One region of the Pseudomonas ogarae genome, then DNA from elsewhere that is predicted to be linked to it. Evidence: predicted binding sites of a transcription regulator. Region 1 holds the regulator's gene; each other region holds the start of a gene.
What was found. Region 1 encodes FliA, which starts transcription of late flagellar genes. Its sites were predicted from a motif close to CTAAAGTTTNNNNNNNNNNNGCCGNTAA; they were not measured.

Region 1 (7,387 bases):
TGACTAAGCTGGACGAAACGGCAAGCCTGGGCGAGGTGTTGAGCCTGGCGATCGGTCATGAACTACCGGTGGCCTACCTGACCGACGGGCCGCGGATCCCGGATGATTTGCATCTGCCGCGCCGTCATCAACTGGTCAGTCGTGCCGTGAGTGTGCAAATGCAGGAAGAACCCAGCGAAGAAGCCATGGCTGATATGTTCGCTGATATCTACCACAGCCCGACCAAGCAGGTCGGCTGAGGTAATCATGAATATTTTTTGTACCTACATCGATGGTCTGCCATGCATTGTTCCGTATGCGAACGCGCAGCCAGTAATGTGGCCTCCGTCTAAGTAAGACAAGGTAAAGAACGAACATGGGCAGCATGCATCCCGTACAGGTGATCGCGGTGACCGGCGGCAAAGGTGGCGTCGGGAAGACTAACGTGTCAGTGAACTTGTCCCTGGCTCTGGCAGAGCTTGGCCGACGGGTCATGCTGCTGGACGCCGACCTGGGCCTGGCGAACGTCGACGTGTTGTTGGGGCTTACACCCAAACGCACCCTGGCGGACGTGATTGAAGGGCGCTGTGAACTGCGTGACGTGTTGTTGCAGGGGCCGGGCGGGATTCGCATCGTGCCGGCTGCCTCCGGCACCCAGAGCATGGTTCACCTGACCCCGGCCCAGCACGCGGGCCTGATCCAGGCGTTCAGCGACATCGGCGACAACCTTGATGTGCTGGTGATCGATACCGCGGCCGGTATTGGTGACTCGGTCGTCAGTTTCGTCCGCGCTGCCCAGGAAGTGCTGCTGGTGGTCTGCGACGAACCGACGTCCATCACCGACGCCTATGCCCTGATCAAACTGCTTAACCGCGACTATGGCATGAACCGCTTCCGCGTCCTGGCCAACATGGCCCAGAGCCCGCAGGAAGGACGCAACCTGTTCGCCAAGTTGACAAAGGTCACGGATCGCTTCCTGGACGTCGCCCTACAATACGTCGGCGCAGTGCCTTACGACGAAAGCGTTCGCAAGGCCGTCCAGAAGCAACGTGCCGTTTATGAAGCCTTTCCACGTTCCAAATGCGCGCTGGCGTTCAAGGCGATCGCCCAGAAGGTCGACACCTGGCCACTGCCGGCCAACCCCCGCGGGCATCTGGAATTTTTCGTCGAGCGTCTTGTGCAACAAACAGCAGGGCCCGTGCTATGACAGCCAGCGGTTACAACCATCTCTACAAAAAATCGGCACGGGACGCCCAGTACGAATTGATCGAGCGTTACGCACCGCTGGTCAAGCGTATCGCCTATCACTTGCTGGCGCGTTTGCCGGCCAGTGTCCAGGTCGAAGACTTGATCCAGGCGGGCATGATCGGCCTGCTCGAAGTGTCGAACAAATACGACGCGAGCAAGGGCGCCAGTTTCGAGACGTATGCCGGTATTCGCATTCGCGGGGCCATGCTCGATGAAGTCCGCAAGGGCGATTGGGCGCCGCGTTCGGTGCATCGCAATACCCGCATGGTCAGCGATGCAATTCGGGCAATTGAAGCTAAAACCGGGCGTGACGCTAAAGATCACGAGGTTGCGGCCGAACTCCAATTGAGTCTCGACGATTATTACGGGATTTTGAACGATACCTTGGGCAGCCGCCTGTTCAGTTTCGACGACCTGTTGCAGGACGGCGAACACGAAGGGCTGCATGAGGATAACGCGAGTGCTCACATGGAGCCGTCGCGTGACCTGGAAGATGAACGTTTCCAGAGTGCGCTGGCGGATGCGATTGCCAATTTGCCGGAGCGTGAGCGACTGGTCTTGGCGCTGTACTACGACGAAGAGCTGAACCTCAAGGAAATCGGTGAGGTCCTGGGGGTCAGCGAATCGCGGGTCAGCCAGTTACACAGCCAGTGCGCGGCCCGTTTGCGGGGGCGTTTGGGGGAGTGGCGAGCGCGTTGACAGGCAGTGTGGGGACGCTGCGAACGAGGCTGGCCTGGCAGGTACTGCGCCAGTCTCCATCCGTTGTGCTCCGGACCGTTGTCGAGTGTTGTGCCGGATTGATTGAAATGGCGCGTCCAGGTGCTGGGCGCGTTTAAGACTGCTTGGAGGTCGAATTGGACAAGAACATGAAAATCCTCATCGTTGATGACTTCTCAACGATGCGGCGGATCATAAAAAACCTGTTGCGTGACCTTGGGTTCACCAACACGGTCGAGGCGGATGATGGCATCACAGCCATTCCGGTCCTCAACAGCGGGAGCATCGACTTTCTGGTAACTGACTGGAACATGCCCGGCATGACCGGTATCGACTTGCTGCGCCATGTGCGCGCCGACGAAAAGCTCAAGCATCTTCCGGTGCTGATGGTCACTGCCGAAGCCAAGCGCGAGCAGATCATCGAAGCGGCCCAAGCCGGTGTAAACGGCTATGTGGTCAAACCCTTCACGGCCCAGGCGTTGAAAGAGAAGATCGAAAAAATCTTCGAACGCATCGGTTAACGGCGCCACGGGGGAGCTATGGACAACGAATCTTCAATGGGCGATTTCGAATCGACCCTGAAAAAACATGCCCGCGAACTGGTCGACAGCCTTGAAAAAGGTCGCTTTGGCGATGCGGTTCAAATGATCCATGAGCTCAACCAGACCCGTGACCGCGGTCTGTATCAGGAAGTGGGCAAGCTCACGCGTGAATTGCACAGCGCGATTGTCAATTTCCAGATCGACCCGCATATGCCGCAGGCCGAGGAAGTCTCGCAGATCACCGACGCCACCGAGCGTCTGGGTTATGTGGTCAAGCTGACCGAGGCCGCGGCCAACCGCACCATGGACCTGGTGGAAAGTGCAACGCCGCTGGTCAATGGCCTGAGCGAAGAAGCCCAGGCCTTGAGTACCGACTGGGGCCGGTTCATGCGTCGCGAAGTCGGCGCTGAAGAGTTTCGGGAGCTGGCCCGTCGCGTCGACGGTTTCCTGACGCGCAGCGGCACCGAGAACCGCGCCGTGGCAAGCAATCTCAACGACATTCTGCTGGCTCAGGACTATCAGGACCTGACCGGCCAAGTGATCAAGCGTGTGACCCAACTGGTCACCGAAGTGGAAAGCAACCTGCTCAAACTGGTGTTGATGGCCAGCCAGGTCGACCGCTTTGCAGGCATCGAACACGACCGTGAAGCGATGCTTGCTGAAAAAGATCCACAAAAACATCTCTCTCAGGGTGAAGGTCCGCAGATTCATGCCGATAAAAGAGAAGACGTTATGTCCGGTCAGGACGATGTGGACGATTTGCTGTCCAGCCTTGGATTCTGAGTTTTAGCCCTGTTTTAGGAGCAGCCATTAATGAGCTTCGGCGCCGATGAAGAGATCCTTCAGGATTTCCTGGTTGAGGCCGGCGAGATTCTAGAGCAACTGTCCGAACAGCTGGTCGAGCTGGAAAGCCGACCAGATGATGCGGATCTGCTCAATGCAATTTTTCGCGGTTTCCACACTGTAAAAGGAGGCGCCGGCTTCCTCCAGCTCAACGAGCTGGTGGAGTGCTGTCACATTGCCGAGAACGTGTTCGACATCCTGCGCAAGGGTGAGCGTCGCGTTGATTCGGAATTGATGGACGTGGTGCTTGAAGCGCTGGATGCGGTCAACAGTATGTTCAGCGAAGTGCGTGAGCGCTCGCCGATTACGGCTGCCACCCCCGAATTGCTCGCCGCGCTGTCGCGCCTGGCCGAGCCGCAATCGGCTGACGAAGCGGCTCCGGTTGCCGAGGCCGTGGTTGAAGAACCGGTCGCCGAGGAATCGGGCGACATCACCGATAACGAATTCGAACAACTGCTGGACTCCCTGAATGCCGTCAAGGCCCAGGCCGAGGCACCGGCTGCACCTTCTGCACCTGCAGCGCCGGCCGCCGATGGGGCTGGCAGCGATGAAATCACCGATGCCGAGTTCGAGTCACTGCTCGACCAGCTCCATGGCAAGGGCCAGTTCGCGCCTGATGCCGTGGTCCCGGCGGCGGCCCCCGCCGCGCCGAAAGCCGCGGGCGACAGCTCGGACATCACCGACGACGAATTCGAAGCGTTGCTCGATCAGTTGCATGGCAAGGGCACCTTTGCCGTTGACGCACTGGATTCGGCCATCGCTTCGGCGCCGACGCCGGCCAAGCCCGCCGCCGCTGCCGCGGGCAGCGACCTGATCAGCGACCACGAATTCGAATCCCTGCTCGATGAGCTGCATGGCAAAGGCAAGTTCAGCGAAGTCGGTACGGCTTCTGCTGCGCCTGCTGCCGCCACTGCGGCCGCGCCGGCGGCCAAGGTTGCGCCAAAACCCGCTGCCAAGGCACCGGAACCGAAGGCCGAGCCCGCCAAGCCTGCCGCTGCTGCCCCGGCGCCAGCCCGTGCTCCGGCGGCTGCGCCAGCGGACAAACCGGCCAGCGAAGCCGAGACCACCGTTCGGGTCGATACCGCACGCCTGGACGAGATCATGAACATGGTCGGCGAACTGGTGCTGGTGCGTAACCGTCTGGTGCGCCTGGGCCTCAATAGCCAGGACGAAGCCATGTCCAAGGCCGTGTCGAACCTCGACGTGGTCACGGCGGACCTGCAGACCGCGGTCATGAAGACCCGGATGCAGCCGATCAAGAAAGTCTTCGGGCGCTTCCCGCGCCTGGTTCGCGACCTGGCTCGCCAGCTCAAGAAAGAAATCAACCTGGAACTGGTGGGTGAAGAGACCGACCTCGACAAGAACCTTGTCGAGGCCCTGGCCGACCCGCTGGTCCACTTGGTGCGCAACGCGGTTGACCACGGCATCGAGTCGCCGGAAGAACGCGAAGCTTCAGGCAAGGTCCGTGGCGGCAAGGTGATCCTGGCCGCCGAGCAGGAGGGCGACCACATCCTGTTGTCGATCTCCGACGACGGCAAAGGCATGGACCCGAACGTGTTGCGTGCCATCGCGGTGAAACGCGGTGTGATGGACAAGGATGCCGCCGACCGCCTGAGCGACACCGAGTGCTACAACCTGATCTTCGCCCCGGGCTTCTCGACCAAGACCGAGATCTCCGACGTGTCGGGCCGTGGCGTGGGCATGGACGTGGTGAAAACCAAGATTTCCCAGCTCAACGGTTCGATCAATATCTACTCGACCAAGGGCCTGGGCTCGAAGATCGTCATCAAGGTCCCGTTGACCCTGGCGATCATGCCGACCCTGATGGTGATGCTGGGCAACCAGGCATTCGCCTTCCCGCTGGTCAACGTCAACGAGATCTTCCACCTCGACCTGTCGCGCACCAACGTGGTGGACGGCCAGGAAGTGGTGATCGTACGGGACAAGGCACTGCCACTGTTCTACCTCAAGCGCTGGCTGGTCAGCTCCGCCGCTCATGTAGAGCAGGGCGAGGGCCATGTGGTGATCCTTTCGGTGGGCACCCAGCGGATCGGCTTTGTCGTCGACCAATTGGTGGGCCAGGAAGAAGTGGTCATCAAGCCGTTGGGCAAGATGCTCCAGGGCACCCCGGGCATGTCCGGCGCCACCATCACCGGCGACGGTCGCATCGCATTGATTCTCGATGTGCCAAGCATGCTCAAGCGTTACGCCGCCCGGCGTATTTGATTCTGGAGGGGCGTGGCCCAGGGCCGCGCCTCGTCTAACGGAGTGTTTATGGTAGTTAAAGTCCTGGTGGTGGACGATTCGGGGTTTTTCCGCCGCCGCGTCTCGGAAATTCTTTCGGCGGACACGAGTATTCAGGTCGTCGGTACCGCGACCAACGGCAAAGAGGCGATCGATCAGGCCCTGGCACTCAAGCCGGACGTGATTACCATGGACTACGAGATGCCGATGATGGACGGCATCACGGCCGTGCGGCATATCATGCAGCGCTGCCCGACGCCGGTATTGATGTTCTCCTCCCTGACCCACGAAGGCGCCCGAGTGACCCTCGATGCGCTGGACGCCGGGGCGGTGGATTTCCTGCCGAAGAACTTCGAAGACATTTCGCGCAACCCCGACAAGGTCCGGCAGTTGCTATGCGAAAAAGTCCATAGCATTTCCCGCAGCAACCGCCGTGTCGGTGCCTACAGCGCACCGGCGCCAGCCCCTGTTGCGGCGCCAAGCCCGGCACCGTCGCCGACGCCGACTGCATCGAGCAGCTTCAATCCGGCACCGGTACGCAGCGCCCCGGCACCTGCGCCGGCTCGCCAGGCGCCCGCCAGTGCGTCGTCGCCGGCACCCAAGCGCAAGGCCTACAAGCTGGTCGCTATCGGCACGTCCACGGGTGGCCCGGTGGCGCTGCAACGGGTCCTGACCCAGTTGCCGGCCAACTTCCCGGCCCCCATCGTGCTGATCCAGCACATGCCCGCAGCGTTCACCAAGGCGTTTGCCGAGCGCCTGGACAAGCTGTGCAACATCAGCGTCAAGGAAGCCGAGGATGGCGACATCCTGCGTCCAGGCCTGGCGTTGTTGGCCCCGGGTGGCAAGCAGATGATGATCGATGGCCGCGGCGCGGTGAAAATCCTGCCGGGCGACGAGCGTCTGAACTACAAGCCTTGCGTGGACATTACCTTCGGTTCTGCGGCCAAGTCCTACGGTGACAAAGTTCTGGCGGTGGTGCTCACCGGCATGGGGGCCGATGGTCGCGAAGGCGCGCGCCTGCTCAAGCAGGGCGGCAGTGCAATCTGGGCCCAGGACGAAGCCAGTTGCGTGATCTACGGCATGCCAATGGCCATCGTCAAAGCCGATCTTGCCGACGCGGTGTACGGATTGGACGACATCGGTAGACACCTGGTCGAGGCCTGCATTTAATGGATGTGCTCAGCCTGATTGGCATCATCATGGCGTTCGTCGCCATCATTGGCGGCAATTATCTGGAAGGCGGTCATCTGGGCGCGCTGGCCAACGGCCCGGCGGCGTTGATCGTGCTCGGTGGCACCATTGGCGCGGCGCTGTTGCAGTCGCCCATGAGTGCTTTCAAGCGTGCCATGCAAGTGCTGATCTGGATTCTGTTCCCGCCCCGTGTCGATTTGGCCGGTGGTATCGATCGCGTGGTGAACTGGAGCCTGACCGCGCGCAAGGAAGGCTTGCTGGGCCTGGAAGGGGTGGCTGATGCCGAGCCCGACAGCTACTCACGCAAAGGCCTGCAATTGCTGGTGGACGGCGCCGAGCCGGAAGCCATCCGCAGCATCCTGGAGGTGGATTTCTACACCCAGGAAAGTCGCGACATCGAGGCCGCCAAGGTATTCGAAAGCATGGGCGGCTACGCGCCGACCATCGGCATCATCGGTGCGGTGATGGGCCTGATCCATGTGATGGGCAACCTGGCCGATCCGTCGCAACTGGGCAGCGGCATCGCCGTGGCGTTTGTCGCCACGATCTACGGCGTGGCGAGTGCCAACCTGGTGCTGCTGCCCATCGCGGCCAAGCTCAAGTCCATCGCGTTGCGCCAGTCG
Region 2 (7,387 bases), 1.4 Mb from region 1:
TACCAGGTTGGAGTTGGCGATCAGTACGCGAGGGGCGTTGCTGTGGGTCTTGAACACGCCCACCGGCTTGCCGGATTGCACCAGCAGGGTTTCGTCGTCATTCAGGTTGGTCAGGCTTTCGACGATCTTGTCGTAGCACTCCCAGTTGCGCGCCGCGCGGCCAATGCCACCGTAGACCACCAGTTCCTTGGGGTTCTCGGCCACTTCCGGGTCGAGGTTGTTCATCAACATGCGCAGCGGCGCTTCAGTCAGCCAGCTCTTGGCGGTCAGCGTGTTACCGCGAGGGGCACGGATTTCAACGTCACGGTATTTTTCGGGTTTGCGGGTAGCGTCGGTCACAGCAAAAACTCCTCAGCGATCAATCCAGACCAGCCCGGGCAGTGGGCAGCGATTCAGCGGACGTTGCGTTGAATATCGGTGACTCATACGCATACGTCTTTACTTGTATGTACAAGCATATGCAATCAAGCGGCCAACTTGCTGGAGGCGGTGCTCAGGAACGGTTGGGGGATTGGCTGCAAGCCTTATGATTTAAGGGCTGCCGAGCCGAATGAAATTTTTCAAGAGGGTTTTCGAGGGGGAAATCGGAGGGGCATAAAAGCGTGGTATTGCGCCACGCTGGGGCATTCGGTAACAAGTTGGTGCGCTAACAGGAAACAATGAGCGCGTTTTTTGTGGCGAGGGAGCTTGCTCCCGCTGGGGCGCGTAGCGGCCCTCTTTTTGGGACTGCTGCGCAGCCCAGCGGGAGCAAGCTCCCTCGCCACAAAAGCTCTGTCACAGGTTTTCTTAACAGGCGGTCAGTTCGATCACACAGCATTGACCGTGGGTCGAGACATCCACCAACCCGGTGTTACCGCTCAGTTGCAAACAGTCGTAGAGGCCCAAGTCCACGGCAGACTCACCGATCTTGATAGCCAGTCCAGGAGCGGCACTGAACACCAGCACCGTTCCCGCCTCACTGAAAAACCGCTGCTGGCCGCCCAACCACTGCAACCGCGCGCGGTAACGCTGCGGCGCGTAGATCAGGTTGAAGTCGCGAATCGGTCCGCCCAGCAACGTGCAATAGACATGGCTCTCGCCGCTGAAGGCAAAGGGGTCCAGCGGATGCAGAGCCCGCGTGGCCTGGCCATCGACGTTCAGCGTCATGCCGTCCCCCTGCAAGACACTGATGACCCGCTCGTAACCGGCGAAGGTGGAAAAACCGCCCGACTCACCGATATCGGCAATCGACAGGCGCCAGCCGAAACCTTCCAGGCCGGCGCCGGCATCGCGAGTGATTTCCTCAGTGCTGCCGCCGCCGTTTTTCCACGGCATGCGTGGGTAGTCTGCCGCGCGCAAAACCTTCAAATGGCTCATTTATGAAAGCGCCCTTCCAGACTGTGACGGGAGCCTGGATGGATCAGGCGTGCGGCGGTCACCGGCTGGCGTCCGGACCAGGTACGGCGGCGGATCAACAGGCACGGCTCGCCCCTTTCGATCTGCAGCAACTTGCATTCGCTCGGCTCGGCCAGGATCGCCTCGACCACATGCTCGCCTTCGGTCAGCGGCGCGACCTGGTTGAGATAGGCGTAGGGCGTTTGCACGGTGAAATCCTGCTTGAGGTAGTCCGGCGCCACCAGTGCGTTGACGAAACGGTCCTCGATTTGCACGGGGATGTCGTTCTCGAAATGCACGATCAGCGAATGGAACACCTTCTGGCCTTCGCGCATGTCCAGGGCCAGGGCCCGCTCGGAACCGGCCGCCTCTTCTTCCAGGGTGATGACCTTGCAGGAGTGGCGATGACCACGGGAGGCGATTTCGTCGGCGATGTTGTGCACTTCGAACAACGCGGACTGACTCTTGGGCTCGGCCACGAAGGTGCCGACACCCTGCATGCGCACCAACAGGCCGTCGGCGGTCATTTCCCGCAGCGCACGGTTGATGGTCATGCGACTGAAGCCCAGTTGGCTGACCAGTTCGCTTTCCGACGGCACGCGGTAATGCGGCGGCCAGTTTCCACTGTCGATCTGCTGGGTGATCATCTGTTTGACGCGGGCGTACAGGGGTGCCGGACTGTCACCCATGTTTGCGGCCAGCGGCGGTTTGGCAGGCGGAGTCGGCACGGCGGTTCCCTGTTCTGCGGATAAGAATGCTAGCTTGCCGGAGTTTACCGGCCAGGCAAACGTCTGTATATGTATATACAAATTACGCACGATGAGGTTGAACCATGTCCGCCTTCTTTGCCGAACGCGCGCTGCTGCCTAGTGGATGGGCCCATGATGTACGTCTTGAGGTCGATGCCGAAGGCGTCCTGACCCATGTCCAGGCCGGTTCCCACGCAGACGGCGCCGAACGGCTGGGCGGTCCGCTGTTGCCGGGTATGCCGAACCTGCACTCCCACGCCTTCCAACGGGCGATGGCCGGGCTGGCGGAAGTGGTGGGCAATCCCAACGACAGTTTCTGGACATGGCGCGACTTGATGTACCGCCTCGTCGGAAAAATCAGTCCCGACCAACTCGGTATCATCGCCCGCCAGCTGTACATCGAAATGCTCAAGGCCGGCTACACCTCGGTCGCCGAATTCCATTACGTGCACCATGATATCGACGGCGCGGCCTACGCCGACCCGGCTGAGCTGGCCCTGCGCATCAGCCACGCCGCCAGCGCCGCCGGCATTGGCCTGACGCTGTTGCCAGTGCTCTACAGCCACTCCGGTTTTGGCGGCCAGGCGCCCAATGACGGGCAGCGCCGGTTCATCAACAGCACCGAAAACTACTTGAAGCTTCAGTCACGCTTGCAGCCGATCCTGGCCGGGCAGCCGTCCCAGGCGCTGGGTCTGTGCTTCCACTCGCTGCGCGCCGTGACACCCGGGCAAATCCACGACGTGCTGGCCGCCAGCGACCGTGAATGCCCGGTGCACATCCACATCGCCGAACAGCAGAAGGAAGTCGACGACTGCCTGAACTGGAGCGGCGCCCGCCCACTGCAATGGCTGTACGAAAACACCGAAGTCGACCAGCGCTGGTGCCTGGTCCACGCCACCCACGCCAACGCCCAGGAAGTCAGCATCATGGCCAGGAGCCGGGCGATTGCCGGCCTGTGCCTTACCACCGAAGCCAACCTAGGGGACGGGATTTTCCCAGCCGTGGATTTCCTCGCCCAGGGCGGGCGCCTGGGGATCGGCTCCGACAGTCATGTGTCGTTGAGCGTGGTCGAAGAATTGCGCTGGCTGGAATATGGCCAGCGCCTGCGGGATCAACGGCGCAACCGCTTGTATCGAGCGGATCAGCCGATGGTCGGCCGCACCTTGTTTGACGCGGCGCTGGAAGGCGGTGCCCAGGCTCTGGGGCAACCGGTCGGCGCCCTTGAAATCGGCAAGCGCGCCGACTGGCTGGTGCTCGATGGCAGCGACCCCTATTTGGCCACGGCCCAGGGCGACGGGATCCTCAATCGCTGGCTGTTTGCTGGCGGCGATCGTCAGGTGCGCGATGTGATGGTCGGCGGGCAGTGGGTGGTGCGCGATGGGCGTCATGCCGGCGAAGAGCAAAGCGCCCGGGCGTTTACCCAGGTACTGCGCGAACTGCTGGGCTAACGCGGATAAAAATGTGGGAGCGGGCTTGCTCGCGAATGCGGTGTGACAGCCGACATCTATGTGTCTGATACACCGTATTCGCGAGCAAGCCCGCTCCCACATTGTGGTCCCAGGCGTCGATCAATCCGAAGTTTTGGCCATCTGTCGATCCGACGCGCGCCAGATCAAGCGTGTGGTGTCGTAGCCCTGCTGGCGTGCCTTGCTCAGCAGTTCCTCGCGCACGACGCTATTGACGGTCGGTGTACGGGACAGCAGCCACATGTAGCGACGGCTCGGGTCGCCAACGATGGCGGTCTTGTAGTCATCGCTGACGTACAGCACCCAGTATTGCCCTTTGGCCACGCCCGGCACGATCCGCGAAAACCAATTATCAAACTCGACCCAGAGCTTGTCGGTCTTGCCCGGCACCTGCGGCGTGGCGGTGCCCCTGGCTTCTTCCCACTGCCAGTCAGAAGTCAGGCAGCGATTGAGCACACCCACGTTGCCGTCTGGCTTGAGGGTGTAGTGAGCTTCCGATTGCGCGCAATTGCGCTGGAAGTACATGGGCAGGCGGGCCAATTCATACCAGGTCCCTTGGTAACGCTTGAGATTGACGCTGTTGACCGTCTTGGGTGCCAGCGGATCTTCGCCAGAAGTGGCACAGCCAGCCAAAACCAGGCCAGCTAAAAGCACAAAAACTAACCGCATCATTATTTTTCTCCCGCAGGCCTCTGGCCTCGGTTTACTTCAGGCCTTGGCCGGAAAACATCAACACTTTGTCACCGGCGTACTGCACGCTGATAAAGCTTTTCTGGTCGCCCCAGGTGCAGCTGGACATGCCGAGCGCACCTGAACAATCGGTCGGTTTCCCCAGTAACGTTTCGACTTCGGACTTGGGCATGCCAGCCGACAGTTTCGAATAGTTTTCCTGGTTGACCTTGCTGCATGCAGTCAACACGACGCACATAAACAGCAGGGCGATAGATCGCAGCGACATGGAGTAACTCCTGGAACGAAGGGAGGTGGCAGGGTGCCAACCTGATCCTTAGAAGAGAAAACCCCTATCTGGTTCCCTGACGCGCCCAGTATTTATTGGCTGTGCAGAGGTGTTTCATCGGTGAATCACCCGGTTTGTGACGCCGTCGTACCTTTCGTCGGGATTGGGCCCTTGGCGCCTGATGGGCCGGGCTTTTGCGCCGATAAAAAGTAACAGCGCAAAATCCTGCGTTATGGCAAATTGACAGCCCTTCCTGACCCGTCCCTCCGCGGTAGTGTTCTTAATGACCAGAAACATGAAATTCAGCCATAAAATCCTGCTGGCTGCCGCCCTCGTGGTAGCCATTGCATTCGCTTGTTTCATCCTGTTCAACGACTATCGTCAACGCCAGAGCCTGCACGCCAGCACCGAGACCTCCATGCAGGAACTCGGCAACCTGACCAGCCGTAACATCCAGACGTGGGTCGACGGCCGTATTCAGTTGCTGCAATCGCTGGCCCAGCAGATCGCCGTGGACGGCAATGGTGCCGACAGCCTCAAGCGCGCCGTGGGCCTGCCGGCCTACACCGGCAACTTCCAGCTCAGCTATTTCGGCGGCACCGATGGTGTGATGTTCTCGGTACCGGCCGGCAATCGCGCCGCCGACTACGACCCGCGCGCCCGTGGCTGGTACAAGGCCGCCAACAGCGCACAGCAAACCATCGTCACCGAACCCTACATCGCCGCCTCGTCGGGCAAGCTGGTGATCACCGTTGCCACGCCGGTACAGCGCCAGAACCAGATGATCGGCGTAGCCGGCGCGGACATCGACCTGTCCAGCGTCAGCGCCATCATCAACTCGCTGAACTTCGGCGGCCACGGCCACGCGTTCATCGTCAGCGCCGACGGCAAGATCCTGATCCACCCCGACAGCAAGCGCGTGCTCAAGACCCTGGCCGAGGCGTACCCTAACGGCGCGCCTCAAATCAGCCCGGGCGTGAAAGAAGTCGACCTCGACGGCAAGACCCAATTCATCTCCTTCACCCACGTCAACGGTGTGCCGGGAGCCGACTGGTACGTTGCGCTGGTGCTCGACAAGGACACCGCACTGGCGATGCTCAGCGAGTTCCGCACTTCGGCGCTGATCGCCATGGTCATCGCCGTGGTGTTCATCATCGCCCTGCTCGGCATGTTGATCCGCGTGCTGATGCAACCGCTGCTGGCCATGGGCCGCGCCATGCACGACATCGCCGAAGGCGAAGGCGACCTGACCCGGCGCCTGGTCATCCACGGCCACGACGAATTCGGCGCGCTGGGGACTTCGTTCAACCGCTTTGTCGAACGCATTCATACCTCGATCCGTGAAGTGGCCTCGGCCACCGGCCAGGTCAACGAAGTTGCCCTGCGCGTGGTCAGCGCCTCCAACTCGTCGATGTACAACTCCGACCAGCAGGCTTCGCGCACCAGCAGCGTGGCCGCGGCCATCAACCAGCTCGGTGCCGCCGCCCAGGAAATCGCCCAGAACGCCGCCCTCGCCTCGCAACATTCAAGCGATGCGCGCAGCCTGGCTGAAGATGGCCAACAAGTGGTGGATAAAACCATCGCGGCCATGCAGCAGTTGTCGGCCAAGATCAGCGATTCGTGCGGCAACATCGAAACCTTGAACAGCAACACGGTGAACATCGGCCAGATTCTTGAGGTGATCACCAGCATTTCCCAGCAGACCAACCTGCTCGCCCTCAACGCCGCCATCGAAGCGGCCCGCGCCGGTGAAGCCGGCCGTGGCTTCGCCGTGGTGGCCGATGAAGTGCGCAACCTGGCTCACCGCACCCAGGACTCGGCGCAGCAAGTGCAGAAGATGATCGAAGAGCTGCAAGTTGGCGCACGGGAAGCGGTACTGACCATGACCGACAGCCAGCGCCAGAGCGAAGGCAGCGTCAGCATCGCCAACCAGGCCGGCGAACGGTTGGGCAGCGTGACCCAGCGTATCGGTGAAATCGACGGCATGAACCAGTCCGTGGCGACCGCCACCGAAGAACAGACCGCCGTGGTGGAGTCGATCAACGTCGACATCACCGAGATCAACACCCTGAACCAGGAAGGCGTGGAAAACCTGCAAGCCACCTTGCGGGCCTGTGCCGACCTTGAGCAGCAGGCGGCGCGGTTGAAGCAGTTGGTGGGAAGCTTCCGGATCTAGCGCTTTTGCGGGCCCCTTTCGCGAGCAGGCTCGCTCCCACAGAGACAGTGATCTACTGTGGGAGCGAGCCTGCTCGCGAAGACGGTATCAGCCTCACAGCAAAATCAGAACCTGGACCCAGGCCTGCTCAAGAATTCCACTTCATCAGCCGTGGACTCGCGCCCCAACACCGCATTGCGATGGGGGAAGCGCCCAAACCGGGCAATGATCCTCTGATGCCGCTCGGCATAATCCAGGTTGTCTTCAAACACCGCCCGCTGCGCCTCCGGCTGTTCTCGAACCAAATCGATAAACCGTGACACGGCCTCGTTCTGCACCGCGAGGTTTTCGCAGTGTTCGAGTACGAGGTAGATGAATACCCGCTGGATCGGTTTGAGTTGCCGGTCGAAACCCGCCGCCATGCCCTGGGCCACCAGCGCTTGGGCACGCAGGTCACCGGAGAAGGCCTTGGGGGTGTCGCGAAAGATCATTCGCGGGAGTTGGTCGAGTAGCAGCACCAGGGCCAGCCAACCTTCCGGGCGTTGCGCCCAGTCGGTCAATCCGCCGGCCAGTGCCAGCTCGACCTGATCGCCAAAGCGCTCGTTGGCCTGGCGATCATGGCGTTTGCCGAACCACAGCTTGCCTCTGTCAGCCGATATTTCGTCCGGTGTCTTGGCTGAACCAA
Region 3 (7,387 bases), 3.1 Mb from region 1:
CTGGCTGCCCAGGTCAATGGTGCGAACGGTCTTGCCGTCCTTGTCCACGATCTTGACGGCGACGGAAGACACCGATGTCGGTACCACCACGGTCCCGTTGAGGCTCTTGGAGGTATCGACCACCGCCTTGTCGCCCGGGGCGATGACCGAGCGGCCCACCAGTGACGAGGCTTGCAGGGCCTGGGACGAGTTGTAGTTGCTGGCGAGACCGCTCACGGTGTCGTTAAGAGTGGTGATGCCTTCCAGGCTGCTGAACTGCGCCAGCTGGGCAACGAACTCGCCGTTATCCTGCGGCTCCAGCGGGTTCTGGTTTTTCAGCTGGGTGACCAGCAATTGCAGGAACGCATCCTTGCCCAGCGACTGCGACCCAGTGGCCGAGCTCGTCGCCGAGGACAGGCCATCGGTGGTGGTGTTGGTCTTGACCGAGGAGTTGGCCAGAATCTCGTTGAGGCTCAAACCACTGGTTGTACTGGTAACGCTCATGTGACTCGCCCCTTATCACTGACCGAGGGTCAGGACCTTCTGCATCATGGTTTTGGCGGTGTTCATCATTTCGACGTTGGTCTGGAACGAACGGCTGGCGGAAATCATGTCGGCCATTTCTTCGACGACGTTGACGTTCGGGTAGTAGACATAACCCTTGGCGTCGGCAGCCGGATGGTTTGGCTCATAACGGGCATCGAGGTTGCTCTGGTCTTCGACCACGCCAAGCACCTGTACACCCTGCCCGGCCGCGTCCTGCTCCTGGAACAGCGAGTCGCTGCCGCCGGACTGGCCGCCCTGGAACATGGTGGCGAATACCGGGTGGCGAGCGCGGTAGGTCTGGTCGATGCTTGAGGAAACGGTCTCGGCGTTGGCGATGTTACTGGCGACGGTGTTCAGGCGAGTGGTCTGGGCACTCATGGCACTGCCGGCAATGTTGAATACGCTAGCAATCGACATGGCTTACTCTCCGCGCAGGGCCGATACCAGCCCTTTGAACTTGCTGTTGAGCAGGGTGAAGCTGGCCTGGAAGTTCACGGAGTTTTCCGTGTAGTTGGACTGTTCCAGTTGAGCGTCCACGGTGTTCTGATCGATCGAAGGTTGCATCGGCGTGCGATACATCAGCGATTCATCGCCATTGCCCAAGCCTTCGGCTTCGATATGACGGCTGTTGGTCATGTTCAAGGCGAAGTGGCCGTTCTTGGCCTTCTCGTTCTGCTCGGCGAGCACTTTGGAGAAGTCCAGGTCCCGAGCCTTGAAGTTCGGGGTGTCGGCGTTGGCGATGTTGTTGGCCAGGACTTCGGCGCGCTGGGCGCGGAAGCTCAGGGCCTGTTCGTGGATACCGAGCGCTTTATCGAAGCTGATGCTCATGTCGGAAACCTTTGGGTGACCAGAATGTACGTACGACGGCTAAAGCAAGCGCCGTGCCATTTTAAGAACCCCCATAAACCGGGGCTTTGCGGGCACCGGCAAAGCGGCAATGCCAGAAAAGCGGCAACGGGTTTCCGCAGGCTGCCGCTTTTCTGCCGCTTCTGCAGGACAAATGCGTTTCATTGTGGGAGCGAGCCTGCTCGCGATAGCGGTGTGTCAGTCCACATTGATGTCGCCAGGAGTACCGCATCGCGAGCAGGCTCGCTCCCACAGGAAGCAGTGGTGGACTGGAAGAAACCGGCAGGCAAAAAAAACGGGAGCCCCGTGAGGACTCCCGTTTTTTGACAGCTCAAGCCAATCACTTCGCCTGGTAGATGATCCCCGGGCTGCATTGGACCATCTGGTAATGATCCGGCAAACCGTTCAACGCCTCGGAAGCGCCGAGGAACAGGTAACCGCCCGGCTTGAGCGTGCTGTGGATGCGCAGCAGAATGTCTTTCTTCACTTCGGCAGAGAAGTAGATCAGCACGTTGCGGCAGAACACGATGTCGAACTTGCCCAGGCTGGCATAGCTGTCCAGCAAGTTGAACGAACGGAACTCCACGCGGCTCTTGATCGGCGCCTTGACCACCCATTTACCCGGCCCCTTGGGGTCGAAGTAACGTTGCAGGCGATCCGGCGACAGGCCCCGGCCGATGGCCAGGCTGTCGTACTCGCCGGTCTTGCAATTATTGAGCATGGTCCCGGACAGGTCGGTGGCGACAATCTGCACGCCGCCTTTCAACTGGCCGAGGTTGGACCGCTCGAACTCATCGATGGACATCGACAGCGAATAGGGTTCCTGCCCCGACGAGCAGGCCGCCGACCAGATCCGCAGGCGTTGGCCCGGGCTGGCCTTGATGGCCGCCGGCAGCACTTTGTTCTTCAACACCTCGAACGGATAGGTGTCACGAAACCACAGGGTTTCGTTGGTGGTCATCGCATCCACCACCATCTCGCGCAAACCACTGCGCGGCTGGGTCTGGATACGCTGCACCAGTTCGCCCAATGACTTGAGGCCCTGTTGCTCCATCAATTTATTGAGACGGCTCGACACCAGGTATTGCTTGTTTTCACCAAGCAAGATGCCACAGGCTTTTTCCAGGAAGACCCGGAACTGTTCGAAATCCAAATTACCCGTAGACAAGATACCGCCTCTTTCATCGTGTTGACTTGCCGGGCGCACAACGCGCCCGACCTTTGCTTTATTCTGCTGCCTTGATCCTATCGACGACCCTGGAAGCCAGGTCGTCAGGGCGGAATTTCGCCAGGAAATCGTCGGCACCGACCTTCTTGACCATCGCCTGGTTGAAAACCCCGGACAGCGAAGTATGCAAGATGATGTGCAGCTTTTGCATGCGCGGGTCGCTGCGGATTTCCGACGTCAGGGTGTACCCGTCCATCTCCGGCATTTCAATGTCGGAGATCATCATCAGGAATTCTTCCTCGGGCTTCTTGCCCTCGTCGACCAACTTGCGCAGGTAATCCAGCGCCTGCCGCCCGTCGTTCAACGCCACCACCTCGACACCGACCGTTTGCAGGCAACGGGTCACCTGCTTGCGGGCCACAGAAGAGTCATCGACGGTCAACACCCGCAACGAAATCGCCTTGTGCTGGGTTTCGGCATCCACCACCCCCGCGGAGATCGCTTCCGGCGTGGGCGCTACTTCGGCGAGGATTTTCTCCACGTCGATGATTTCCACCAACTGGTTATCGACCCGGGTCACTGCCGTGAGGTAGTGATCGCGGCCGGTGCCCTTGGGCGGTGGATGGATCTCTTCCCAGTTCATGTTGACGATGCGCTCCACCGAGCGCACCAGGAACCCCTGGGTCTTGGTGTTGTACTCGGTGATGATCACAAACGGATTGCTCTGGTCCAGCAACCGACCGGAACCGGTCGCCATCGCCAGATCGAGAATCGGGATGGTCGCTCCCCGGATATTGGCCACACCGCACACAACGGGGCTGGACTTGGGCATCAGGGTCAGCTTGGGGCATTGCAGCACCTCGCGGACCTTGAATACGTTGATCCCATACATCTGTTGGCCGTCGAGACGGAACAACAACAGCTCCAGGCGATTCTGACCGACCAGCTGAGTGCGCTGGTTTACCGAATCCATTACTCCCGCCATGCCCTGACTCCTACGTAACGCTAATGTGTCCGACGCGCATTCATCACTAAACGGCACGGGGCTTGCTATTGAACCGGCATGAACGCACAAACGACATTTTCTCGACGCCTGACCACTCACTGCCGCCACTGGCTCGGTGCACTGTTGGCTGTCTGCCTGTTCACTTCGGGCGGTCCTGCCCTTGCTGCTGTTCCGGTTACCTTGCCTGATCTCCTTATCGGCGTCACTCAGGGCTTTCTTGAATTCACCGTAGAAGACTATCTGGCTACCAGTCAAACCGAAGGTCGCTACGAAATCGAAGTCAACCAGCTCGACCCGCGCCTGCGCATGCCGATGTGCGACAAGGAATTGACTGCCTCGCTGGAGAGCCCGGCCAGGCCCCTGGGCCGCGTCACGGTGAAGGTTCGTTGCGACAGCGCCACGCCCTGGACGGTGTTCGTGCCCGCTCAAGTGCGCCTGTTCCGGGACATTGTCACCACCACGCGTCCGCTCAAGCGGGCCGGGATCGTCGAGCCCCAGGACGTGATGTTGCGCGAACGGGACATCAGCCAGATCAACCAGGGCTTCCTGACCTCCGTCGACCAGGCCATCGGGCAGAAACTTGTCCGACCAATGGTCGCCGATCAGATCGTGACGCTGGTGCACTTGGAGCAGGCCGAGGTGGTCCGCAAGGGCGACCAGGTGGTCATCACCGCCCGCAGCGGCTCCATGGCCGTGCGGATGCCCGGCGAAGCCCTGTCCAATGGCGGCATGCGCGAACAGATACGGGTTAAAAACCTTAATTCCCAGCGCGTCATCAAGGCACAAGTGGTGGCCCCAGGCCAAGTGGAAGTGGCGATGTAATGACCTGGTAGAGGAGGTAGAAAGCTGGCGCTTGATCCCGGTGTTCCCTAGACTGTGCCTTACGCAAAGGCAAGCGCAGACGTGCGCACGTTCATTGAATAAATGAGCCTAAAGTTTTTTTGGGGATGGCCGAAAACATGGCAAGCGTCCAAATACCCAGAGGTTTTTTACCATGGTCATCGATTTCAATCGTTTAAACAGCTCTTCACCGCTGACAGGCACTACGCGTACCAGCGCCACCAAGGAAACCGTCGAAGCCGACAAATCCGCGCCGCTGCCTACACCCGCCGAACAAGTCAGCAACGGGGAGTCGGTACACCTCAGCAATGAGGCTCAGCAGTTGCAGAAGGTCACTGACAAGCTGCGCGATCAACCTGTCGTCGACAACGCCCGCGTGGCCGAGTTGAAAGCAGCAATCGCCGATGGCAGCTACAAAGTCGACAGCAACCGCGTAGCCAGCAAACTGCTCAACTTCGAAGCCCAGCGCTAGGCCACCGCCTGCGCCAGGCTTTTGGACGCTTAAGACCCAAGGCCAGCCATGCACGACACTAATTTATTGCAACTGATCATCGACGACTTTGCTCCAGCGCAACAATTGCTGGAATTGTTGCAGGCCGAATCCGTGGCACTGCACGGTCGCGACATGCCTCTGCTGGAGAATATCCTGGCGCAGAAACAGGCATTGATCATCTTGCTTGACCAGCATGGCCGCAAACGCAGCGAGATCCTCGCCAGCCTCAACCTGCCCGCCAGCCATGACGGCCTTGAGCAACTGGCCAGCCAGTCGACGATTGGTGATCAACTGCTGTCCCAGAGCAAAGCCCTCAACGACCTGCTCGCCCAGTGCCAGACAACCAACGCTCGCAACGGCCAGTCGATCCTGATGCAGCAGGCCGCCACCGCCAACCAGTTGCGCATTCTCAACGGTGGCGAGATCCCGACGCTGTATGACGCTCGCGGCTCGACCGCCAAGATGGTCAAGCACCGCCCGCTCAGCCAGGCATGAAACGAACAATGCCTTCGCTCTATCAACGCGCGATACATGCTGGCAAAATGCCGGCCATTCGTAGTCGTATTTTGCCTGGAGACTGACTCACCGTGTTCAATGCCTCAAACGCGGATGATGCTCCGCAGCCGCCCAAGGTCCTCACCACGCCCCTGGAAATCTCCGGCAACCTGCGGATGCTGCAAGAGAGCCACGACCCGCTGATCATTACCTTCCATGAACGTAGCCAGCGCTTCCAGAGCTATCTGGTCAACGTCGACCGCGAGACCAACTCCATTGCCCTGGATGAAATGATCCCCCGGGACGGCGAGCGTTTCCTGCTGGCCGGCGAGCCGTTTCGTGTCGAGGGTTTCCATGACGGCGTGCGCATCGCATGGGATGGCAAGGGTCCACTGACCATTGATGAATCCAGCGACGGTCGCTGTTATCGCGGCGCCCTGCCCGACGAAGTGGTCTACCACCAACGTCGCAACGCCTTCCGCGCCGCCCTGAAACTGGCACAACTGGTGAGCGTTGAACTGGGCGGCGACAAGCTCAAGTCACCGGTGGATGGCAAGCTGCTGGACATCTCCGCCACCGGTTGCAAGTTGCGTTTCGACGGCGACATCACGCAGCGACTGCAATTGGGCCAGGTGTATGAGCGCTTCATCGCAGCCCTGCCGTTTGGCAACATGACCGCGCCAGTCGAGCTGCGCTACCTGCATTTCGAAGAAAGGATCAACACCACGTTCGCCGGTGTACGCTTTCACAACATCAGCGGCCTGGTGCAACGGCAGGTCGAGCGGTTCGTCTACCAGCTCCAGCGAGAAGCCCGGCGCTTCGATAAAGACGACCTCTGATCGTCGAACCATAAAAAACGGGCAGTCCCTTGCGGTGACCGCCCGTTTTTTTATGTCTGCTTCAAGGCCTGGCCTGGGTAAAACTCGGTGTCTCAGGCGCCTCGGTTTCAGTTTCAGCCTCGGCCGCAGTCTCAGTTGCCGGCTCAGGCTCCACGTCCGGATTGGCTGGCGACTGCATCTGCTCCTGCACCACCTGCTCATCCACCCGTGGATCAAGGCACGCCACCAAAGGCGAACTCGACATGCTGTCCGGCATCGCCACGTGATGCAGCGGTGCATCATCGACCTGATGCAGGTTGGTCACCGCTTTCGGCCGGATCCGCCACACCAGCACCAAAGCGAAGAAGGCGAAAAAGCCGTAGAGCATCTGGCTGCCGAACATCTTCATCAGCACACCGGCCACCAGCGGCCCGATACTGGCGCCAACGCCATAGGTCACCAGCAGCATTGCGGTCAGGGACACCCTTCGATCAGCTTCGACGTGGTCATTGGAAAATGCCACCGCCAGCGGATACAGGCAGAACTGCACCAGCGAACAGAAGAATCCCGCGACGAACAGCACCTCCAGCGGCACCGTCGGAAGAATCGCCAACGGCAGCGCACAGATCGTCAGGACCAGCGCAAAGCAGCGGATCAGCAGCGCCCGGTCATAACGGTCGGACAGCCACCCCAGCGGCCACTGCACCAGCAATCCGGCGAAGATGCAGCTACCCATGAACAGACCGACCTGCTCGGTCGACAGGCCCTGCTGAGAGGCATACAGGGGCGCCAGGCCATAGAACGAGCCGACGATCAACCCGGAACCCAGCACCGTACTCAATGACTGCGGCACACGCTTGATGAAGAAGCGCGGCTCCATGGGTGCCGGATGCAGCGCCGCCGGGTGAATTCGCCGGGTCAGTGTCACCGGCACCAGGCACAAGGCGAAGCACAGCGCCACCAGCATCAACAGCTCAGGCCCCAGGGCCGGGTGCATGACCAGGATCAACTGGCCCAGCACCAGCCCCAGATAGGAGGCAATCATGTAGCCGCTGAACACCACGCCACGCTGCTTGGCGTCGGCTTGCTCGTTGAGCCAGCTCTCGATGACCATGTACTGGCACATCATCCCGAGGCCGACAATCATCCGCAGCACGATCCAGGCCGGCAGCCAGTCCACCAGGCCATGGCCCAGT
Region 4 (7,387 bases), 1.2 Mb from region 1:
ACGGCGCAACTATCCGTCAGAGCTGGTGCGCGAGCACGTGGAGTGGGCCCTGCGTCAACATGCCAAGCGTCAAACCTCGTCGTTGTAGACGAACTTCGGCATTTCCCAGTGAAAGCGAATCGCCAAGAGCCGCAGCAGGAAACCGCCGAACAAGGTGATGAGGATCGCCTGTTCGTTCGGCAATTGCAGGTAGACACAGAGTAGATAGCACCACGCCGCAGCAAACGAGACGCTGGCATAGAGTTCGCGACGAAAGATCAGCGGAATATCGTTGCAGAAAATGTCCCGCAGGATACCGCCGAACACCCCAGTGATGACCCCGCTGACCGACGCCACCAGCATGCCATGGCCCATTTCCAGGGCCGTCATGCAGCCGATCAGGGTGAACGCCACCAAACCCACGGCGTCGAGCACCAGGAACAACGAGCGCAAATGACGCATCCAGCGCGCCAGGAACACCGTCAGCATCGCCGCCGCCGTGGTCAGCACCAGGTATTCCGGGTGCTTGACCCACGTAAGCGGGTAATGACCGAGCAGCACGTCACGCACCGAACCGCCACCCAGCGCCGTGACACAGGCGATCAGCACCACGCCGAACCAGTCCATGCCCCGACGCCCGGCAGACAAGGCGCCAGTCATGGCTTCAGCGGTGATGGCGATCAGATAGAGCATCAGCAACATGATGGCGGTCCTTACGAGAAGGCGCGCAGTCTAGCCAGTTTGGGCAGGCACCAAAAGAGGGCAGCTCCAACATGTCCAACACAGAACCCGTGGCGAGAAGGTTTGTGGGAGCAAGGCTTGCCCGCGATGAAGGCGATGCGGTCTTTCAGGGACCGAGTCGCCTGTTTCGCGAGCAAGCTTTGCTCCCACAAGCTTTGCCCCCACAAATCCCCGCGGCACAAGAGCGCCGCACGCTGGAATCAGAACTTGATGAAGTGCTTACGGTAATGCTGCAACTCGGCAATGGACTCGCGAATATCGTCCAGGGCCAGGTGGCTACCGCCCTTCTGGAAGCTGTCGCGCACTTCTGGCGCCCAGCGCGCGGCCAGCTCCTTGAGGGTGGAGACGTCCAGGTTGCGGTAGTGGAAGTAGCTTTCCAGGGACTTCATGTGGGTGTACAGGAAGCGACGGTCCTGGCAGATGCTGTTGCCGCAGATCGGCGACTTGCCCTTGGGCACCCATTGCTCCAGGAAGGCGAGGGTCTGGGCCTCGGCCTCGGCCATGCTGATCTTGCTCTCGCGCACCCGCTGGGTCAGGCCCGAGCCGCCGTGCTGGCGAGTGTTCCACTCGTCCATGCCGGCCAGGATCTCGTCGCTGTGATGGATCGCGATCACCGGGCCTTCGGCCAGGGTGTTGAGGTCGCTGTCGGTGACAATGGTGGCCATTTCGATGATGACGTCGGTGTCTGGGTTCAGACCGGTCATTTCCAGGTCGATCCAGATCAGGTTCTGCGGGTTTTGCATAGGGAAGCTCCTCGGCGTAGCCACGCAGTTTAGCCTAGGCCGGCCTTTGGGCGTGCTAAACTCGCGGCCGTTTTACCCTATTCGCTGCATTTCTTCATACGGAACACCCATGGCCAAACGCCAACTCAATCGTCGTCAAAACTGGCGCATCGAAAAGATCCAGGGCGAGCGCGCAGCTCGCGCCGCCAAACGCGAATCCAGTGCTGTCGAAGCCCTGGAGGGAGGCGACCTGGGCCCCGAACAGACCGGCCTGGTGATCGCCCACTTCGGCGTGCAGGTCGAGGTCGAGGCCCGGGAAGGCGAACTGGCCGGCCAAGTGTTCCGCTGCCACTTGCGCGCCAACCTGCCAGCGCTGGTGACGGGCGACCAGGTGGTCTGGCGTGCCGGCAATCAGGGCATCGGCGTGATCGTCGCGCAATTGCCGCGCCACACCGAGCTGTGCCGTCCGGACAGCCGGGGCCAGCTCAAGCCCGTGGCCGCCAACGTCGACATGATCGTCATCGTGTTCGCCCCGTTGCCCGAGCCCCACGCCAACCTGATCGACCGCTACCTGGTAGCCGCCGAGCACGCCGGTATCCGCCCGTTGTTGCTGCTCAACAAATTCGACCTGATCGACGAGCACAACGCCCCGGCGCTGAACGCCCTGCTGTCGGTCTATCGGGATTTGGGTTACCCGGTGCTGGAAGTCTCGGCCCATCACGGCAACGGCATGGAGCAATTGCAACAGCAACTGGACGGGCGCATCAGCGTGTTCGTCGGCCAGTCCGGCGTCGGCAAGTCGTCGCTGGTCAACAGCCTGCTGCCGGAAGTCGAGACGCGCGTCGGGCCGTTGTCCGAGCTCTCCGGCCAGGGCACTCACACCACCACAACGGCGCGGCTGTTCCACTTCCCTGGCGGCGGTGAATTGATCGACTCGCCGGGCATCCGCGAGTTCGGTCTGGGCCACGTCAGCCGGGCCGATGTCGAAGCCGGGTTCATCGAGTTCAACGAGCTGATCGGCACCTGCCGCTTCCGCGACTGCAAGCACGACCGCGAGCCTGGTTGCGCCTTGCTCAAGGCCCTGGAAGAAGGCCGCGTGCATCAGCAACGGATGAACAGCTACCGCTCGATCATCGCCAGCCTGCCGGAAAGCAGTTACTGATTCTAAAAGAAATGTGAGTCGAGAGAATCTGTGGGAGCAAAGCTTGCTCGCGAAATAGGCACCTCGGTCGTTGAAAGACCGTATCGCCTTCATCGCGGGCAAGCCTTGCTCCCACAGGTCTGTATCGGCTCTTAGGTCACTGCGCCGGCGGTTCAGCCGGTTTCGGCGCCACGTCGTCGAACAGGTTCAAGCGCTCGCGCAACTCATGGGCCGGTACGGGTTGCTGGTCCGCCGGCAACGCGTTCGGATCGACCGCCGCGCCAGGTGTGACGGGCGAAGCAGGAGTTTCCCCCGGCGCACCCTCGCCCTGGGCCGGATCGGGCGCCGGATCGTCAGTTTGCGAACCTTCGATGGCCTGCTGGGCCTTCTTGGTCAACACCACGATATCGATACGCCGGTTGACCGGGTTGAACGGATCCTTGCGGTCGAACAACGCCGACGACGCATAACCGACCACCCGTGCCACCTGCTCATCCGGGTAACTGCCGGCCACCAGGGCGCGACGGGCCGCGTTGGCGCGGTTGGCGGACAGTTCCCAGTTACCGAAATCGCCTTTGCCAATGAAGGGTTTGGCATCGGTATGACCGCTGATGCTGATCTTGTTCGGCACCGCCTTGATGGTGTCGGCCATGGCCAGCAGGATGTCCTCGAAATAAGGCTTCAGGCGCGCGCTGCCAGAGTCGAACATCGGCCGGTTCTCGGCGTCCATGATCTGGATGCGCAAGCCGTTCGGCGTAATCTCGAACAGAATCTGATCCTTGAACTTCTGCAGTTCAGGATTCTCTTCGACCTTGTTCTGCAATTCCTGCAGCAGCAACTCCAGGCGCTCGCGCTCGACCTGCTCGGCCATGCCTTCGACCTGCTCGGAATCCACCGTCACCTTGTCCGGCTGGGGCTGGGACTTGACCTCGGGGTTGAGGGTGTTTTCCGGCGCCAGGGTCGGCGAACCACCCAGGTCGATGATGTAGGGCGTGCCACTTTCAGAGAAACCGACCGGGTCCTTGAAGTAACCGGCGATGGCGATCTTCTGTTCCGGGGTGGCCGTGGACAGCAGCCACAGCACCAGGAAGAACGCCATCATCGCCGTTGCGAAGTCGGCGAAGGCAATTTTCCAGGCGCCCCCATGGTGCCCGCCGGCAATGCGCTTGACGCGCTTGACGATGATCGGCTGGTTATTTTCCATAACTTAACGACCGCGAACCGCTTGTTCCAGCTCGGCGAAGCTAGGACGGTGCGCCGGGTACAGGACCTTGCGACCGAACTCCACCGCCAGCGATGGCGGCATGCCCGAGGCCGAGGCCACCAGGGACGCCTTGATGGATTCATAGACATTGAGTTCTTCCTTGGCATCATGGGCCAGGGAATGGGCCAGCGGGCCGAAGAAACCGTACGCGGCCAGAATACCGAAGAAAGTACCCACCAATGCCGCACCCACGTGCAGACCGATGGAGGCCTGATCACCTTCTCCCAAGGATGCCATGGTCACCACGATCCCCAATACCGCCGCAACGATACCGAAACCGGGCATGCCGTCGGCGATGCCGTTGACCGCGTGGGATGGGTGCTCCAGGTCTTCCTTGAGGCTGTACAGCTCCATGTCGAACAGGCCTTCGAGCTCATGGGGCGCCATGTTGCCGGACGACATGATGCGCAGGTAATCACAGATGAACGCCGTCATGCGGGCGTCCTTCAGCACCGAGGGGTACTTGGCGAAAATCGGGCTGGCGGCGGCGTCTTCGATATCGCCTTCAATCGCCATCATGCCTTCGCGGCGGCTCTTGTTGAGGATTTCATAGATCAGTCCCAGCACCTCCAGGTAGAAGGTGTGGCTGAAACGCGAACCGAACATGCTCAAGGACTTCTTGAGCACATGCATCGTCATGTAGCCGGGGTTGGCCTGCAAAAAAGCGCCAAGGGCCGCACCACCGATGATCAACACCTCGAAAGGCTGGATCAGGGCGGCAATCTTGCCATGGGAGAGTACGTATCCGCCGAGCACGCTCGCGAACACGACGATGATGCCGATAATTTTAGCCATAGATAGAAAGTACTTACTTAAGTCGGGTTCAAGGTCATATTCGGAAGCTTAAAAATCTCTTCTTCTCCTTATCGGCAAAACTGCGCCAGACTATAGGCTGTTCTGGCGAAAAGCCAATTTGCCCCGTTCCGGGCGTAGAGAATTCATACGATGATCACGTCCAGCCATGACTAACGAAACGAAGGTTCCAACACCCCGACCGACCACCCTCGAGGGCTGGGTGAAGTTGCTCAATGGCGTGCACCTGCCGGTGCCCCAGGCCAGCCATGACCTGGTCTGCAAGGCCATTGCCGACAGCCGCCGCTCGTTGCGTGACATCGCCGAACTGATGCAGGACAGCCCCGCCCTGGCCCTGAGCGTCATTCGCGAGGCCAACCATCACACTCATGGCAGCCTCGCCGAACCTGCGGAAAACCTCGAAGTGGCCATCAACCGCCTCGGCCTCAAGCGCACCGAGGAACTGCTCGCCCGCCTGCCGTCGTTGCCAGGGCACGAAATCCCCATCGCCTTGCGCCAGCTGCAATTGATCAGCCAACACGCCACGCAACAGGCCAATGGCTTTTTTGCCAGCCGCCTGGCGCGGCTATGGCAGGACATACACTGGGGCAGCCTGTTGTTTCTCTCACCGCTCTGGCCGCTGGCCCTGACTCACCCGCGGTTGCTGGGGGAGTGGGAATTGCGTGTCGTCCATAAAGGCGAGCCGGCGAGCAAGGTCGAACGCGAACTGTTCGGCGTCAGCCTGCTGAAAATCTGCCTGGCGCTGGTGGAGACCTGGCGCTTGCCTATCTGGGTGATTCAGGGTTATCGCCTGCTGCTCAATGAACGCCGCGAGCTGGTGCAGGTCCTGCGCATCGCCCGGGACAGCGAGCACCCGCTGCGCCAGCAAAATCGCCTGGACGATGACCCGACCCTGCGGCGCTGGCTCAATCAACCGGCCAATACCGTGTTGCTGGCCAACGGCCTGGCACTTTCAGCGCAACACGCCTGGGACAGCCCCCACAGCGCCCGCTGGCAATACCTCACCAGTTTGTATCTGCAGATGCCGATCGATGAGGTCCAGCAACAGCTGCACCAACAAGCCGTCACCAGCGCCCGTCATGACGCCATGCCGGACCTCTGGCATCCAGCCGTAGCGTTGCTCTGGCCCTGGGACAGCCGCCGCATCCACCCCGGCTTGCTACCTCCTCCCCCACCCAGCGCCGAAGACCTGAGCCAGTGGCGCAAGCAATGTTCCGCACTGCTGGTGGAACCGAGCCCCTTCAGCAATGCCATGCACCTGACCACCTCGGCACGGGACGTGTTGGTGGCCTGCGGCATGCGCCGGGTGATGATCCTGATGGCCGACCGCACCCAGACCAGCGTGCGCGTACACCAGACCGCCGGCCTGCCCAAAGAAGCCGCGGCCATGAGCTTTACCATCAGTCAGAGCAAAATCTTGCAGCGGTTGCTGGCCCAGCAGGCCCAGGTTCGCCTGAACCCGGACAACAACGCGCAGTTTTCGGCGCTGCTGCCACCGGGCCTGCGCAGCCTGTTCCGGGGGGAGCACCTGCTGCTGCGCTCCCTGACCTGCAATGGCCGGGTGATCATGCTGGTGGCGGTGGACCAGGGCGGCGGGCCGTTGTCGGACGTGACCGTGCAAGCCTTCGGCAAAACCGTGCAATGCATCGAAAGGGCCCTGCATACCTTTACCAACCGCGGCCGCTGAACTTGCTACAATCTTTTCCCTTTGCGCCCCTGGAGACCTCACATGCCTGACTTCTCTGGCTTGCCGTTGGTGATCGAGCCGAGCGAGCTGCTGCCGCGCCTCGACGCAGGCGAACTGATTCTGGTAGACCTGACCAGCGCCGCCCGCTACAGCACCGGCCATATCCCCGGCGCACGCTTCGTCGACCCCAAGCGTACCCAGCTTGGCCAACCGCCGGCGCCGGGCCTGCTGCCGGCCAAAGCCGACCTGGAAACCCTGTTCGGCGAGCTCGGGCACAACCCGGATGCGGTCTACGTGGTCTATGACGATGAAGGCGGCGGCTGGGCCGGGCGGTTTATCTGGCTGCTGGACGTGATCGGCCACTCGAACTACCACTACCTCGACGGCGGTTTGCTTTCGTGGCTGGACGAAGGCCTGCCGGTGTCCGTCGAAGTGCCTGCTCCCGTCGCAGGCCCGGTCAGCCTGACACTGCACGAAGCGCCCACCGCCACCCGTGAGTACCTGCAAAGCCGTCTCGGTGCTGCCGACCTGGCGATCTGGGACGCTCGCGGCCCGCTGGAATACTCCGGCGAGAAAGTTGTCGCAGCCCGAGGCGGGCACATTCCCGGCGCGGTCAATTTCGAATGGACTGCCGGCATGGACCAGGCGCGCAACCTGCGCATCCGCAAGGACATGCCGCAAATCCTCGAACAATTGGGCATCACGCCTGACAAAGAAATCATCACCCACTGCCAGACTCACCACCGCTCCGGCTTCACCTACCTGGTGGCCAAGGCGCTCGGTTATCCACGGGTCAAAGGCTATGCCGGTTCCTGGGGCGAATGGGGCAACCACCCCGACACCCCCATCGAGCTTTGAAGGTTCTTAAGGACAGTTAATGAAAAACCGTTTGTTCATCCTCACTCAATACCTGCTGCCCCACCACCTGCTGTCGCGGCTGGCCGGCTGCATTGCCGAATGCCGCGTGCGCTGGTTCAAGAACGCCTTCACCGCGTGGTTTGCCAAGCGCTACCAAGTGGACATGTCCCAGGCCCTGGTGG

Region 2: a site for FliA is predicted at 4,726-4,753, ahead of HU749_RS02845 (methyl-accepting chemotaxis protein). Genes of this name have one in related genera too.
Region 3: a site for FliA is predicted at 4,476-4,503, ahead of flgM (flagellar biosynthesis anti-sigma factor FlgM). Genes of this name have one in related genera too.
Region 4: a site for FliA is predicted at 4,711-4,738, ahead of motA (flagellar motor stator protein MotA). Genes of this name have one in related genera too.

What each region holds. Positions count from the first base shown of each region.
Region 1 is NZ_CP077086.1:2,033,090-2,040,476, forward strand. Features, by position in the region: gene flhF (flagellar biosynthesis GTPase FlhF) at 1-239, shown strand, start outside; gene fleN (flagellar synthesis regulator FleN) at 356-1,186, shown strand; gene fliA (RNA polymerase sigma factor FliA) at 1,183-1,926, shown strand; gene HU749_RS09090 (chemotaxis response regulator CheY) at 2,094-2,465, shown strand; gene HU749_RS09095 (protein phosphatase CheZ) at 2,484-3,269, shown strand; gene HU749_RS09100 (chemotaxis protein CheA) at 3,300-5,555, shown strand; gene HU749_RS09105 (protein-glutamate methylesterase/protein-glutamine glutaminase) at 5,604-6,743, shown strand; gene HU749_RS09110 (flagellar motor protein) at 6,743-7,387, shown strand, end outside.
Region 2 is NZ_CP077086.1:659,167-666,553, reverse strand. Features, by position in the region: gene hutU (urocanate hydratase) at 1-339, opposite strand, end outside; gene HU749_RS02870 (HutD/Ves family protein) at 787-1,356, opposite strand; gene hutC (histidine utilization transcriptional repressor HutC) at 1,353-2,063, opposite strand; gene HU749_RS02860 (formimidoylglutamate deiminase) at 2,207-3,571, shown strand; gene HU749_RS02855 (lipocalin family protein) at 3,692-4,261, opposite strand; gene HU749_RS02850 (lipoprotein) at 4,293-4,547, opposite strand; gene HU749_RS02845 (methyl-accepting chemotaxis protein) at 4,831-6,723, shown strand; gene HU749_RS02840 (DUF924 family protein) at 6,828-7,387, opposite strand, start outside.
Region 3 is NZ_CP077086.1:5,169,245-5,176,631, forward strand. Features, by position in the region: gene flgD (flagellar hook assembly protein FlgD) at 1-483, opposite strand, end outside; gene flgC (flagellar basal body rod protein FlgC) at 499-942, opposite strand; gene flgB (flagellar basal body rod protein FlgB) at 946-1,353, opposite strand; gene cheR (protein-glutamate O-methyltransferase CheR) at 1,712-2,539, opposite strand; gene HU749_RS22675 (chemotaxis protein CheV) at 2,598-3,524, opposite strand; gene flgA (flagellar basal body P-ring formation chaperone FlgA) at 3,603-4,367, shown strand; gene flgM (flagellar biosynthesis anti-sigma factor FlgM) at 4,540-4,857, shown strand; gene HU749_RS22690 (flagella synthesis protein FlgN) at 4,906-5,373, shown strand; gene HU749_RS22695 (flagellar brake protein) at 5,466-6,212, shown strand; gene HU749_RS22700 (MFS transporter) at 6,274-7,387, opposite strand, start outside.
Region 4 is NZ_CP077086.1:864,523-871,909, reverse strand. Features, by position in the region: gene queG (tRNA epoxyqueuosine(34) reductase QueG) at 1-88, shown strand, start outside; gene HU749_RS03720 (trimeric intracellular cation channel family protein) at 70-684, opposite strand; gene orn (oligoribonuclease) at 921-1,463, opposite strand; gene rsgA (small ribosomal subunit biogenesis GTPase RsgA) at 1,573-2,604, shown strand; gene motB (flagellar motor protein MotB) at 2,741-3,787, opposite strand; gene motA (flagellar motor stator protein MotA) at 3,791-4,642, opposite strand; gene HU749_RS03695 (HDOD domain-containing protein) at 4,809-6,347, shown strand; gene HU749_RS03690 (rhodanese-like domain-containing protein) at 6,390-7,205, shown strand; gene asd (archaetidylserine decarboxylase) at 7,225-7,387, shown strand, end outside.